DNA from 2 places in the Nonomuraea sp. NPDC003707 genome. Region 2 is predicted to be linked to the other one. Evidence: riboswitches for the same ligand, from Rfam matches in the RefSeq annotation. Region 2 holds a riboswitch; the other holds the start of a gene.

Region 1 (7,476 bases), on a different contig from region 2:
CGCGGGCCGCCGAGGTGCTGCGCGTGGAACGGCTGCGCGACCCGGCGCGGCGGCCCCTGCTGGTGCTGGTGACGGACGGGCGCGCCACGGCGGGCGGCGACGTGGACCGGGCGGCGGCGCTGCTGGAGGGCACGGCGGCGGTGGTCGTGGACTGCGAGAGCGGCCCCGTACGGCTGGGCCTGGCGGTCCGGCTGGCGGCCCGGTTGCGGGCCCGTCTCGTCTCCCTCGACTCCCTGGCCGATCTCGGCTCGGTCGTGCGCGATCACAGGAAGGCGGTCTGAGCATGCCGCAGGGAAAGCCCGCCGTCGTGCCCGACGACGGCCTCACCACCCGGCAGCGCCGCAACCGGCCGCTGCTGATCGTGCACACCGGTCCCGGCAAGGGCAAGTCGACGGCGGCGTTCGGGATGGCGTTGCGGGCCTGGAACCAGGGCTGGCCGGTCGGGGTGTTCCAGTTCGTGAAGTCGGCCAAGTGGCGCATCGGCGAGGAGCGGGCGCTGAAGGTGCTCGGGGAGACGGGCGAGGGCGGCTCGGTGACCTGGCACAAGATGGGCGAGGGCTGGTCGTGGATCCAGCGGCCGGGCGCCGAGGAGGATCACGCGGCCGACGCCCGTGAAGGGTGGGAGCAGATCAAGCGGGACCTGGCGGCCGAGACGTACCGGTTCTACGTGCTGGACGAGTTCACGTACCCGCTGAAGTGGGGCTGGCTGGAGCTGGAAGACGTGGTGGCCGCGCTCGCCGGACGGCCCGGCAACCAGCACGTGGTGATCACCGGCAGGGACGCGCCCGAGCGGCTGATCGAGGTGGCGGACCTGGTGACGGAGATGGGCAAGGTTCGCCACCCCATGGATGCCGGGCAAAAGGGGCAGAAGGGCATCGAGTGGTAGTTCCCCGGCTCGTCATCGCCGCGCCGTCGTCGGGCAGCGGCAAGACGACGGTGGCCACGGGGCTGATGGCGGCGCTGCGGGCGCGCGGGCTGCGCGTCTCGCCGCACAAGGTGGGCCCCGACTACATCGATCCGGGCTATCACGCCCTGGCCACCGGGCGTCCCGGCCGCAACCTGGATCCGTGGCTGGTGGGTGAGGAGCGCGTACGGCCGCTGTTCCGGCACGGGGCGGCGGGATGCGACGTGGCGGTGGTCGAGGGCGTGATGGGGCTGTTCGACGGCAAGGGGGACACCGACTTCGCCTCGACCGCCCACGTGGCCAGGCTGCTGGACGCTCCCGTCGTGCTGGTGGTGGACGCGGCGCGGCAGAGCAGGTCGGTGGCGGCGGTGGTGCACGGGTTCGCCACGTTCGACCCCCGGGTGCGGGTGGGCGGGGTGGTGCTGAACCGGGTGGGCTCCGACCGGCACGAGGAGCTGTGCCGCTCCGCGCTGGCCGCGGCGGGGATGCCGGTGCTGGGCGCGATCCGCCGCGACGACGCCGTCTCCACGCCGTCGCGGCATCTGGGGCTGGTTCCCGCCGCCGAACGGGAGGCCGAGGCGCTGGCCGCGGTGGACCGGCTGGCCGCGCTGGTGACCCGCTCGTGCGACCTCGACGCGCTGCTCCGGCTGGCGGCATCGGCCCCGCCGCTGGACGCCGTCCCCTGGGAGCCCGCGCGGGGGGAGCGGACGGACCGGCCGGTGGTGGCGGTGGCGGGCGGGGCGGCGTTCACGTTCGGCTACGCCGAGCACGTCGAGCTGCTGCGGGCGGCCGGGGCGGACGTCGCGGTGTTCGACCCGCTGCGGGACGAGCGGCTGCCGGACGGGACCGCGGCGCTCGTCATCGGCGGCGGCTTCCCCGAGGTGTACGCCGCCGAGCTGGCCGCCAACGAGCCGCTGCGCGCGCAGGTGGCGGCCTTCCGCGGCCCGATCGCCGCCGAGTGCGCCGGGCTGCTCTACCTGTGCGAGGAGCTGGACGGGCAGCGGATGTGCGGGCGGGTGCCGGGCCGGGCACGGATGACGCCGAGGCTGACGCTCGGCTACCGGGACGCGGTCGCGCTCAGGCGTTCGCCGCTGACGGAGCCGGGCGAGCGGTTCCGGGGGCACGAGTTCCACCGCACCGCCGTCGAGTACGCAGGCGAGCCGCTGTTCCGCTTTGAGAGCGGCGCCGACGGATTCGGCGACGCCCAGGTGACCGCGTCCTACCTGCACCTGCACTGGGCCGGGCAGCCGATGACGGCTCAGCGGCTGGTGTCGTCCTCCAGGTCGCCCTCGGTCTTGAGGTAGACCTCCTGCAGGCCGCGCAGGACCTCCGGGTCGGGGTGCTGCCACATGCCCCGCTCGGCGGCCTCCAGCAGGCGTTCGGCGATGCCGTGCAGGGCCCAGGGGTTGGACTGCGCCATGAACGCCTGGTTCTCCGGGTCGAGCACGTACGTCTCGGTGAGCTTGTCGTACATCCAGTCGGCGACCACCCCGGTCGTGGCGTCGTAGCCGAACAGGTAGTCGACCGTGGCGGCCAGCTCGAAGGCCCCCTTGTAGCCGTGGCGGCGCATCGCGGCCAGCCAGCGCGGGTTGACGACCCTGGCCCGGAAGATACGCGAGGTCTCCTCCGACAGGGTGCGGGTGCGGACGGCGTCGGGGCGGGTGCTGTCGCCGACGTACGCGGCCGGGGCCCTGCCGGTCAGCGCGCGGACGGTGGCGACCATCCCGCCGTGGTACTGGAAGTAGTCGTCGGAGTCGGCGATGTCGTGCTCGCGGGTGTCGACGTTCTTGGCGGCCACCGCGATCCTGCGGTAGGCGTCCTCCATCTGCGGGCGGGCCGCCACGCCGTCGAGGTCGCGGCCGTAGGCGAAGCCGCCCCACACCGCGTACACCTCGGCCAGGTCGGCGTCGTCGCGCCAGTTGCGGCTGTCGATCAGGGGCAGCAGCCCGGCCCCGTACGCGCCCGGCGCCGACCCGAAGACACGCATGGTCGCCTGGCGCTCGTCGCCCCCGGTCGCGGCGACGTGGGCGCGCACGTAGTTGTCCTCGTACGGCTCGTCCAGCCCGGCGGCCAGCCGTACGGCGTCGTCGAGCATGGCCACCACGTGCGGGAACGCGTCACGGAAGAAACCGCTGATCCGCACCGTCACGTCGATCCTGGGACGGCCCAGCTCGGCGAGCGGGATCGGCTCCAGGGACGTGACCCGGCGCGAGGCCTCGTCCCATTCGGGGCGGATGCCGAGCAGGGCCAGCACCTCGGCCACGTCGTCACCCGCCGTGCGCATGGCGCTGGTGCCCCAGACCGACAGCCCCACCGAACGCGGCCACTCGCCGGTGTCCGACCGGTAGCGCTCCAGCAGCGACTCGGCCATGGCCTGGCCGGTCTCCCAGGCGAGCCGGCTCGGGACCGCGCGGGGATCGACGGAGTAGAAGTTGCGGCCGGTCGGCAGCACGTTGACCAGGCCGCGCAGCGGGGAGCCGCTCGGCCCGGCGGGAACGTAGCCGCCGTCCAGAGCGTGCAGGACGTGGTCGAGCTCGTCGGTGGTGCGGGCCAGGCGCGGCACCACCTCGGTGGCGGCGAACTCGAGGACCCGCGTCACCAGGTCGCGCCGCTCGCCGGGCAGCTCGCGCGTGACCTCCGCCGCAGCCTCCGTCGCCCAGCCGCGTTCCTCCATGGCCTCCACCAGCGCCCGGGCGGCCGCCTCGGCCCGGTCCACGCTGCCGAGCCCCGCCGTGCCGTCCTCGGCCAGGCCGAGCGCCTCGCGCAGGCCGGGCAGCGTCTCGCGGCCCGACCACATCTGCCGGGCGCGCAGCATCGCCAGGACCAGGTCCACGCGCACCTGCCCGGCCGGAGCCTGCCCGAGCACGTGCAGGCCGTCGCGGATCTGCGCGTCCTTGACCTCGCACAGCCAGCCGTCCACGTGCAGGATGAAGTCGTCGAACTCGCTGTCGTGCGGCCGGTTCGCCAGCCCCAGGTCGTGGTCGAGCCGGGCGGCCTGGATGAGCGTCCAGATCTGCGCCCGGATGGCGGGCAGCTTGGCCGGGTCCATGGCCGCGATCGTGGCGTGTTCGTCCAGGAGCTGCTCCAGCCGGGCGATGTCGCCGTACGTCTCCGCCCGCGCCATCGGCGGCACCAGGTGGTCCACCAGCACGGCGTGCGCCCGCCGCTTGGCCTGCGTGCCCTCGCCGGGGTCGTTCACCAGGAACGGGTAGACCAGCGGCAGGTCGCCGATGGCCGCGTCGGTGCCGCACGCGGCGGACATGCCGGCCGACTTGCCGGGCAGCCACTCCAGGTTGCCGTGCTTGCCCACGTGCACCATCGCGTGCGCGCCGGAGCCCGCGAACTCGGCCGACAGCCAGCGGTAGGCGGCCAGGTAGTGGTGGCTGGGCGGCAGGTCGGGGTCGTGGTAGATGGCGATCGGGTTCTCGCCGAAGCCGCGCGGCGGCTGCACCATCACCACCAGGTTCCCGGCCCGCAGCGCCGCGAGGACGATGTCACCCTCGTGCACGAACAGCTCGCCCGGCGGCGGCCCCCAGTGCCGCTCCATCTCCGTCCGCAGCTCCTCGGGCAGAGTGCGGTACCAGCGCTCGTAGGACGCGGCGGAGATGCGTACCGGATTGCCCGCCAGGTGCTCCTCGGTCAGCCAGTCCTGGTCCTGGCCACCGGCGGCGATCAGCGCGTGGATGAGCGCGTCGCCGTCCTGCTCGGCCACGCCCGGGAAGCCCTCGCCGAGGTCGTAGCCGGCCTCGGCGAGCCTGGCCAGCAGCCTGACCGTGCTGGCCGGGGTGTCCAGGCCGACCGCGTTGCCCACCCGGGAGTGCTTGGTCGGGTACGCCGACAACATCACGACCAGGCGGCGCTCGGCGGGCGGGGTGTGCCGGAGCAGCCCGTGCCGTACCGCGATGCCCGCCACCCGGGCGGCCCGCTCGGGGTCGGCGACGTAGACGGTCAGTCCCTCGGGGTCGATCTCCTTGAACGAGAACGGCACCGTGATGATCCGCCCGTCGAACTCCGGGATGGCCACCTGCGAGGCGGCGTCCAGCGGCGACAGCCCGTCGTCGTTCTCCTCCCACGCCTGCCTGCCGGTGGTCAGGCAGAGTCCCTGCAGGATCGGCACGTCGAGCGCGGCCAGCGCGCCCACGTCCCACGCCTCGTCGTCGCCGCCCGCGCCCGCCGTCGCGGGGCGCGAGCCGCCCGCCGCCAGCACGGTCACCACCAGCGCGTCGGCGGCGCGCAGCGTGTCGAGCAGCTCGGGTTCGGCGGTGCGCAGCGAGGAGCAGAACACCGGCAGCGCCTGCCCGCCCGCCTCCTCCACGGCCGCGCAGAGCGTCTCCACGAACGCGGTGTTGCCCGCCAGGTGATGCGCCCGGTAGTAGAGCACCCCGATCACGGGTCCCCGCCCGGGCCGCGCGTCGCGCTCCAGCAGTCCCCAGGAGGGCGTGGCCTCCGGCGGCGCGAACCCGTGCCCGGTCAGCAGCACCGTGTCCGACAGGAACGCGTGCAGCTCGGCCAGGTTCTGCGGCCCGCCGTGGGCCAGGTACGCGTGGGACTCGGCGCAGACGCCGCCGCTGACCGTGGACAGCTCCATCAGCTCGGCGTCCGGCGCCTGCTCGCCGCCCAGCACCACCACCGGCAGAGGGCCGGCCAGCAGTGCGTCCAGGCCCTCCTCCCAGGCGCGCCGCCCGCCGAGCAGGCGCACCACGACCACGTCGGCGCCTTCCAGCAAGGCGGGCAGGTCCTCGGCCGCCAGCCGGGCCGGGTTGCCCAACCGGTAGGCGGCACCGCTCGCGCGAGCGCTGAGCAGGTCGGTGTCGGAGGTCGAGAGCAGCAGGACGGTATGGCTGTCGCCAGGCACGGCACAATCCTCCCTCGGGGTCCTCGCCCCGGTCGCGGGTGTCGCGGCGGCCGGAGTCTCCTGGCTCCCGGATCAGCGCTCACCCCGGCCTTCCCACCCGTCGCCGGGCAGTGGCCTGCGGTGGGGTTCGCTCCCCGGTCACAGTGGCGGGACCGCGCCGGATTCGCACCGGCTTCCTCCCTAGCCATCGCCTACAGGGAGCCTACGACAAGAGCGGCCCCCGCCAGAAGTGGCGTTACCATCCTGATCGTGTCCATAGCCGACTTTTCCGGACGTATGCGCCCCGACGCCTGTCCGGGGGCGCTACAGGTGCACGAGGCGGCCGACGGCCCGCTGGCCCGCGTCCGCCTGCCCGGCGGCGCGATCTCACCCGCCCGGCTGCGCGAGCTGGCCGCCTGCGCGGCCGACCTCGGCTCGGACGTGATCGAGCTGACCTCCCGGGCGAACGTCCAGGTGCGCGGCCTGCGCTCACCCGCCGCCTTCGCCGAGCGGATCGCCGCCGCCGGACTGCTGCCGTCGCAGGCGCACGAGCGCGTACGCAACATCGTGGCCTCGCCGCTCGGCGGTCGCACGGGCCCCGGCCTGCTGGACCCGCAGCCCCTGGTGGCGGCGCTGGACCGGGCCCTGTGTTCGCGGCCCCGGCTGGCCGGGCTACCGGGGCGGTTCCTGTTCGCGGTGGACGAGGGCAGCGGCGACATGCTCGCGCTGGGGGCCGACGTCACGTTCTTCGACGGGCGGCTGCTGCTGGCGGGCGTGGACGCCGGGCTCGCCGTGGGGGCGGACGTGGCCGCCGAACTCATGATCGCCGCCGCCGAGGCGTTCCTCGACGAACGGCCGGAAGGGGATCGGGGCGCGTGGCGGATCGCGGAGCTGGACAACGGCCCCGCCCGCATCGCCACCCGCCTCCGCACCACCACCGCCGCCCGCGACCGCACCGCCCCCCACGATCGCACCACCACCGCTTCCCGCGACTGCACCGGCACTGCCGACCGCGCCGCCGATGCCCGCTCCGGGCACCAGCCGCACGCCAGGCCGGCCCCGGACGCCGAGATGTGGGCACCGCCCGCTCCGGTCGTCCGGGATACGGTCTCGGCGCCGCGTGCCGGGCGAATCGAGCAGCGGGACGGGCGGGTGGCGCTGGAGGTCGTGGTGCCGCTCGGACGGCTGTCCGCCGCCCAGGCAAGCGCCATCGCCGCGGCGGCCGAGGCGAACGGCCCGGCCGGCACCTCCGGCGCGCCTGGTCCGGGAGACGCCACCGGTGTGCCGGTCCGGCTGACGCCGTGGCGGACCGTCGTACTCCTCGACCTCCCGCCCGCCGCCGCCGGCCGGGCGGCGCGAATGCTGGAGGCGGCCGGGCTGGTGACGGACCCGGCGTCGCCGTGGGCCGGGGTGAGCGCCTGCACCGGCCGTCCGGGCTGCGCCAAGTCCCTGGCCGACGTCCAGGAGGACGCGCGGCGCTGGGTGGCGACCCTGGACGGCCCGCCGGCGACGCCCGTGCATTGGGCCGGTTGCGAGCGGCGCTGCGGGCTGCCGCGCGGCCGGGTCGTCCAGATGGTCGCCACCGGCGACGGATACCAGGAAAGGCATCAGTGAGCGACTACATCCGCGACGGGGCCGAGATCTACCGGCGCTCGTTCGCGACCATCCGTGCCGAGACCGACCTCACCGGGATGCCGCCCGAGGTCGCGCAGGTGGCGGTGCGGATGATCCACGCCTG
Region 2 (7,476 bases):
GGCACGCCGAGCTGAAAACGGTCGGCCACACCAACGACGAGATCTTCCCCAGGATCGCCGCCGAATTACGCGGTCGGCGGGTCGCGGCACCGGAGCTGTCCCTGCGGCAGCTGCGCAGGATCGTCTACGGATGAAGAGGAGACCTCGATGTGCGGAATCGTGGCCTATGTCGGCCCACGGGACGCGGCGCCCATCCTGCTGGAGGGCCTGCAGCGTCTGGAGTACCGGGGGTACGACTCGGCCGGGGTCGTGGTGTCCAACCGGGGGCTCAAGCTACGCAAGGTCAAGGGCCGCGTGGCGGACCTGGCCAAGGTCGTGCCGGCCAGGTTCAAGGGCACCCTGGGCATCGGGCACACCCGCTGGGCCACGCACGGCGTGCCGAGTGACGAGAACGCCCATCCCCACCTTTCCTCCGACGAGCGCATCGCGGTCGTGCACAACGGCATCATCGAGAACGCCGGCGAGCTGCGCGCGAAGCTGGAGGCCGACGGCGTGGTGTTCGCCTCCGAGACGGACACCGAGGTGCTCGCGCACCTGATCGCGCGCGCCGCCGACGAGAACGACTCCCTGGAGGAGGCGGTCAGGAAGACGCTCAAGAGCATCGTCGGCACGTACGGCATCGCGGTCATCGACCGCGAACGCCCCGGCGAGGTGGTCGTGGCGCGCAACGGCAGCCCGATCGTGCTGGGCATCGGCGAGAAGGAGATGTTCGCCGCGTCCGACGTGGCCGCGCTCGTCCGCTACACGCGCCAGGTCGTGCACCTGGAGGACGGCGAGCTGGCCGTGCTCAAGGCCGACGGCTTCCACACCTTCGCCAGCGACGCCCGCGAGACCGCCAAGGAGCCGCTGACCGTCGACTGGGACGCCGGCCACTATGACACCGGCGGCTATGAGCACTACCTGCTCAAGGAGATCTCCGAGCAGCCCGAGACGATCACCCGTACGATGAGCGGCCGGCTCGACGAGCGCTTCCACGTGGCCCACCTGGGCGGGCTCAACATGGACGCCCGCGAGACGCGGGGCTTCCGCCGGGTGAAGATCATCGGCTGCGGGTCCGCGTACTACTCGGGGCAGATCGGGGCACAGCTCATCGAGGAGCTGGCCCGCATCCCGTCCGACGCCGAGCCCGCCAGCGAGTTCCGCTACCGCAATCCGGTCGTCGACCCCGACACGCTCTACGTCGCCATCAGCCAGTCGGGCGAGACGTACGACACGCTCGCCGCCGTGCAGGAGCTCAAGCGCAAGGGCGGTCGCGTCATCGGCATCGTCAACGCGGTCGGCAGCGCCATCGCCCGCGAGGTGGACGGCGGCATCTACCTGCACGCGGGTCCCGAGGTCTCGGTGGCCTCGACCAAGGCGTTCACCTCGACGTCGCTGGCGTTCGCGCTGCTCGCGCTGCACCTGGGCCGGGTGCGCGACCTGTCGCCCGCCGACGGGCGGCGCATCGTCGACGGCCTGCGCAGGCTGCCGGGGCAGATCGAGGAGATCCTCACCCAGAGCGACAAGATCGCTGAGCTGGCGCAGAAGTACGCCAAGCACCCGAGCATGATGTTCGTGGGCCGCGTGCGCGGCTACCCGGTGGCCAGGGAGGGTGCGCAGAAGCTCAAGGAGATCTCGTACGTGCACGCCGAGGCGTATCCGGCCAGCGAGCTCAAGCACGGGCCGCTCGCGCTGATCGGCCCCGACATGCCGACGGTCGCCATCGTCCCCGACGACGAGCTGCTCGACAAGAACCTCACCACGCTGGGCGAGATCCGCGCGCGCGGCGGGCAGGTGCTCATGGTCGGTCACCGCGAGCCCGACGTCAAGCTGGCCGACGACGTGATCGTGATCCCCAAGAACGAGATCGAGCTGGACCCGATCCTGCTCACGATCCCGCTTCAGCTGCTCGCGTACTATGCCGCGGTGGCGCTCGGCCGGGATGTGGACAAGCCTCGCAATCTCGCCAAGAGCGTCACGGTTGAATAAACAGGCTAATTTGGCCTCAAACCTCGTTATCTTGCTGCGGACGACATAAATTCGATACGTGCGGCAGTTCGACGCTGAGAGGCCCAATCTCGCACGCATGTACGATTACATGCTCGGCGGGAAGGACAACTTCGCGGTCGACCGCCAGGCCATCGAGCAGCTCGCCGAGCTGATCCCGGAGGCGGTCCCGCTGGCCCGCGCAAACCGGGCCTTCCTCCAGCGTGCCGTGCGCTACGTGGCCGCCGCCGGGGTACGGCAGTTCCTCGACCTCGGCAGCGGGCTGCCGACCCAGGGCAGCGCGCACGAGGTGGCGCCCGAGGCCCGGGTCGTCTACGTCGATCGCGATCCGGTCGTCGCAGCACACGCCACGGCCCTGCTCGGACACTCGGGCAGGGCCGCGCTCGTCGAGGCGGACCTCCTGGATCCCGACGCGGTGCTGGCGGGGGCGGGCGGGTTCCTGGACCTGCGCCGGCCGGTCGGGGTGCTGCTCGTGTCGATCCTGCACTTCCTGCCGGATTCGGCGCGGCCGCGGCAGGCTCTGGCGACCCTGCGCGAGCGGCTGGCGCCGGGCAGCTACCTGGTGATCACCCACGCCACCTCGATGGGCCGCCTGGAGGACGGGCAGCGCTACCGGGGCGCCTCCTCGGACGATCCGAGCGGCGGCACCGACCGCACGCCCGCCGAGATCCGCGCCTTCTTCGGCGACTTCCCGCTGGAGCCGCCGGGCCTGGTACAGGCCGTCGACTGGCGTCCCGACCGGCCCAAGCTGGTGGGGGACTGGTCGCTGCCGTCGTCCCTGATGGCAGGGGTCGGCAAAAAGTCACTATGAGAGATATGTGTATCTCTGTGTATTGTGTCGATAACTTAGAGTGAGCGATGACTCGCGATGCTCGGGGGAGAGGCACATGCGCCGTCGGCGGTTCTTCGCATGGGGGCTGGGCCTGGCCGCGTGCGCGGCCGGCTGCGGGACGGAGCGCTTCACCGGGAGCGCGGCGGGCCTGCGCGCCCGATACTCGATCGGCCCTCAGGGGCGCCGCTGGGAGCGTGTCGGGCAGGCGTTCGCCGACGCGGCCCGGGCGGCCGGATACGAGACCGGCGCGGGCATCAGGATCATGGTGAGCGGGCTGCCCGCGCTGGCCGCCGCCGAGCTGAACAACGCCCAGACCCTCCTCGACACGGCGACCCCCCTGTCCAGGCTCACCGGTGAGGTCGAGGTCGTGGTCGTGCCCGTCCACTCGCCGTTCGGGGACTTCGAGGCGTTCGGCGCCCACCTGCTCGCCAGTCCGGGCCAGACGCAGCTGGCGGGCGGGCCCCAGGGGGAGCCCGACCACCTGCTGTTCGGCCTGATCGCCAGGGGGCTCGGCGCCGACACCCGCCAGCTCGACTACACCGGCTACCCCAGCAGTCAGGAGGCCGTCACCGCGCTGCTGTCCGGCAAGGCCGCGGCGGCCGCGGGCCCGCTGGCCGACTGGCGCGCGAGCATCAAGGCCGGCCAGGTCAAGGCGCTCGCGGTGTCCTCGGCCAGGCAGGTGCCCGGCCTCGACGCGCCGACGCTGCTGGAGTCCGGCGTACGGGTCGACTTCGTGGACTGGGCGGCGGCCTTCGGGCCCGAGCGCATGACGGACGAGAGCCGCGAATCGGCCATCCGCATGTGCGAGGACGTGACCGGCACGGCCGACTGGGAGGCGGCCTGCCGGTCCGCGGGCTGGATCTCGATCCCGCTCAGCGGCGCCGACTTCAAGCAGTGGCTGGGCTCCGAGGTCGAGCGCACCCGCGCCGTCCTGCGGGATCTCGGTCTGCTCGGCACCACCAAGGCCACAACATGCTGGGGTAGTTGCGGGAACGGCCACTAGATGTAGGATCCTGCTCGTCGCTGGTTCGCCTCTCCGGAGGCGGAGCAAAAGGGAACCCGGTGTGATTCCGGGGCTGCCCCGCAGCGGTGAGCGGGAACGACCGCCGTCAGGTGCACTGGAGCGATCTGGGAAGCGACGGCCAGTAGGAGCGATGCGCGCGCCCGCGAGCCCGAAGACCTGCCAGCGGCGTGCCCGGGCCGCCCGCCCGGCACGAAGTGACCATGGCCTCGCGGGAGGGCCGGGGAGCGAAACGGCCGGGGGATGATCCGTGCCGCCGTGCTCTCGCGCGCCCTCACGGGGGACGAGCTCGCGAGGAGAGAGCACGTGACGCAGATCATCGAGGTCGATCGCCGTCTGGCCATCGAGGAGGCCGCCGCCCGGGTCATCACCGACCCAGCCAACTCCCGGGTCGCCGCCCGGCTCCTGGCCGAGGAGATCGCCGACGAGGCCGCCGCGCACGGGGTGCGGACGTTCTCCGAGTCCATCGCCGCCACCCACGCGGCCGGGCTGATCCAGGACGGGCTGGCGGAGTTCGTCGCCGCGCACGCCGCCGAGCTGGACGCGCTGGTCTCCGTGGAGGCGGACGACCGGTTCGAGTATTTCGGGTTGCGCACCGTCTATGACCGCTACCTGCTGCGCCACCCCGAGACGCGGGCGGTGCTGGAGCGCCCGCAGCACTTCTTCCTCCGCGTGGCCTGCGGGCTGTCGGAGTCGGTGGCGGAGGCCGCCGAGCTCTACGCGCTCATGTCCACGCTGTCGTACCTGCCCAGCTCGCCCACGCTGTTCAACTCGGGCGCGCGCCGCCCGCAGCTGTCGTCGTGCTTCCTGCTCGACTCGCCGCGCGACGAGCTGGAGGCGATCTACGACCGGTACGGGCAGGTGGCGCGGCTGTCGAAGTACGCCGGAGGCATCGGCATCGCCTGGACCCGGGTGCGCTCGCGCGGCTCCCTGATCCGGGGCACCAACGGCCACTCCAACGGCATCGTCCCGTGGCTGCGCACGCTCGACTCGTCCGTCGCGGCCGTCAACCAGGGCGGGCGGCGCAAGGGCGCGGCCTGCGTCTACCTGGAGACCTGGCACGCCGACATCGAGGAGTTCCTGGAGCTGCGCGACAACACCGGCGAGGACGCCCGCCGCACCCACAACCTGAACCTGGCGAACTGGGTGCCCGACGAGTTCATGCGCCGGGTGGAGGCGGACGAGGTCTGGTCGCTGTTCGACCCGAAGGAGGTGCCCGACCTCACCGATCTGTACGGTGACGCGTTCACGCGGGCGTATCGCGCGTACGAGGCCGCCGGGCGACATGTCCGGCAGATCCCGGCCAGGACCCTGTACGGCCGGATGATGCGCACGCTCGCCCAGACCGGGAACGGCTGGATGACCTTCAAGGACGCCGCCAACCGCACCTCCAACCAGACCGGCCGCCCCGGGAACGTCATCCACCTGTCGAACCTGTGCACCGAGATCCTGGAGGTCACCAGCGACGCCGAGACCGCGGTCTGCAACCTCGGCTCGATCAACCTGGCCGCCCACCTCCTGACCGGTGACCTGGCCGGTGACCTGGACTGGGACCTGGACTGGGACCGGCTGCGCGGCACCGTGCGAACGGCCGTGCGCTTCCTGGACCGGACCATCGACCTGGGCTTCTACCCGACGCCCGAGGCCGAGGCGGCGAACAGACGCTGGCGGCCCATCGGGCTCGGCGTCATGGGCCTGGCCGACGTGTTCTTCACGCTGCGGCTGCCGTTCGACTCGCCCGAGGCGCTGGAGCTGTCCACCAGGATCGCCGAGGAGATCGCGCTGGCCGCGTACGACACCTCGGCCGACCTGGCGGCCGAGCGCGGCCGGCACCCGTCGTACGCCGAGACGCGGGCGGCCGGGGGAGTGCTGCACCCGGACCACTACGTCACGAGCACGCCGCGCTGGGACGCCGTGCGGGAGAAGGTCGCCCGCACCGGCCTGCGCAACTCGCTCATGATCGCCATCGCGCCCACCGCCACGATCGCCTCCATCGCCGGCTGCTACGAGTGCATCGAGCCGCAGGTGTCCAACGTGTTCAAGCGCGAAACGCTGTCGGGCGAGTTCCTGCAGGTCAACCGGTATCTGGTGGCCGATCTGCAGGCGCGCGGGCTGTGGACGCAGCAGCTGCGGGACGACATCAAGCGGGCCGACGGCTCGGTCCAGACGGTCCCCGGCATCCCCGACGACCTCAAGGTGCTCTACCGCACCGCCTGGGAGCTGCCGCAGAAGGCGCTGATCGACCTGGCCGCCGCGCGCCAGCCGTACATCGACCAGTCCCAGTCCCTGAACCTCTTCATGGCCAGCCCGACCATCGGCAAGCTCTCGTCGATGTACGCCTACGCCTGGAAGCGGGGCCTGAAGACCACGTACTACCTGCGCTCCCGGCCCGCCACCCGCATCGCCCAGACCACCGTCCAGGCGGCACCGGCGGCCTCTGCAGAAGCGATCGCCTGCTCCCTTGAGAACCCCGAGACCTGCGAAGCCTGCCAGTAAGGAGACTGTTGTGCTGCTCGACCCAGGTATGGACCTCACGCTGCGGCCCATGCGCTACCCGGACTTCTACGAGCGCTACCGCGCGGCCATTCGCAACACGTGGACCGTCGAGGAGGTGGACCTCCACACCGACCTCGCCGACCTGGCCAGGATGACGCCGCAGGAGCGGCACCTGATCAACCGGCTGGTCGCGTTCTTCGCCACCGGCGACTCCATCGTGGCCAACAACCTCGTGCTCAACCTCTACCAGCACGTCAACGCCCCTGAGGCACGCCTTTATCTCAGCAGGCAGCTGTTCGAGGAGGCCGTGCACGTCCAGTTCTATCTGACGCTGCTGGACACGTACCTGCCGGATCCCGCCGAAAGGGTGAAGGCCTTCGCCGCGATCGACCACATCCCCTCGATCCGCGACAAGGCGGAATTCTGCTTCAAGTGGATCGACTCGATCAACGAGCTGCAGCGCCTGGAGACGCGGGACGACCGCCGGCGCTTCCTGCTCAACCTCATCTGCTTCGCCGCCTGCATCGAGGGCCTGTTCTTCTACGGGGCCTTCGCGTACGTCTACTGGTTCCGCTCCCGGGGCCTGCTCGGCGGCCTGGCCACCGGGACGAACTGGGTCTTCCGCGACGAGTCCATGCACATGGAGTTCGCCTTCAGCGTGGTGGAGACTGTGCGGGCCGAGGAGCCAGACCTTTTCGACGATGAGCTGGGCAAACAGGTTACTCTCATGGTGGAGGAGGCCGTGGCCGCCGAGCTGGCCTTCGCCGAGGACCTCTGCGGGGACGGCATGCCCGGCATGGGGGTCGCACAGATGCGCCAATACCTGGAATACGTCGCCGACCAGCGGCTGGCCAGGCTGGGCCTGCCCACGAGGTACGGCTCGGCCAACCCCTTCGCGTTCATGGAGCTGCAGGACGTGCAGGAGCTGGCCAACTTCTTCGAACGGCGTGTCTCTGCGTATCAAGTGGCAGTTGAGGGCAATGTGACCTTTGACGAGTCTTTCTAGACATAGGGGGCATAGGCGTGCAGTCTCCAGCAGGCTGGCCGATTCTCGTGATCTCGGTGATCGGCTCGATCCTCCTGGTTGAGCTGGTCCGGAGGGTGCTGAACAGGGTCGGACGCAAATGGGCGTTCCCCCGGC

Evidence for each region. A riboswitch is a leader RNA that binds a small molecule or an ion and turns the genes downstream of it on or off. The one in region 2 is predicted to bind cobalamin.
Region 1: linked by a shared signal. The riboswitch ahead of cobN (cobaltochelatase subunit CobN) and the one ahead of ACWDRB_RS00215 (ribonucleoside-diphosphate reductase subunit alpha) in region 2 are both predicted to bind cobalamin.

The regions. Positions count from the first base shown of each region.
Region 1 is NZ_JBSFNK010000010.1:244,125-251,600, reverse strand. It holds gene ACWDRB_RS27080 (magnesium chelatase subunit D family protein) at 1-281, shown strand, start outside; gene cobO (cob(I)yrinic acid a,c-diamide adenosyltransferase) at 284-886, shown strand; gene ACWDRB_RS27070 (cobyrinate a,c-diamide synthase) at 880-2,208, shown strand; gene cobN (cobaltochelatase subunit CobN) at 2,163-5,759, opposite strand; cobalamin riboswitch at 5,796-5,991, opposite strand; gene ACWDRB_RS27060 (precorrin-3B synthase) at 6,009-7,352, shown strand; gene ACWDRB_RS27055 (precorrin-8X methylmutase) at 7,349-7,476, shown strand, end outside.
Region 2 is NZ_JBSFNK010000001.1:45,927-53,402, reverse strand. It holds gene ACWDRB_RS00235 (hypothetical protein) at 1-134, shown strand, start outside; gene glmS (glutamine--fructose-6-phosphate transaminase (isomerizing)) at 148-1,968, shown strand; gene ACWDRB_RS00225 (SAM-dependent methyltransferase) at 2,027-2,797, shown strand; gene ACWDRB_RS00220 (tripartite tricarboxylate transporter substrate-binding protein) at 2,874-3,821, shown strand; cobalamin riboswitch at 3,826-4,020, shown strand; gene ACWDRB_RS00215 (ribonucleoside-diphosphate reductase subunit alpha) at 4,146-6,335, shown strand; gene ACWDRB_RS00210 (ribonucleotide-diphosphate reductase subunit beta) at 6,346-7,341, shown strand; gene ACWDRB_RS00205 (mechanosensitive ion channel family protein) at 7,359-7,476, shown strand, end outside.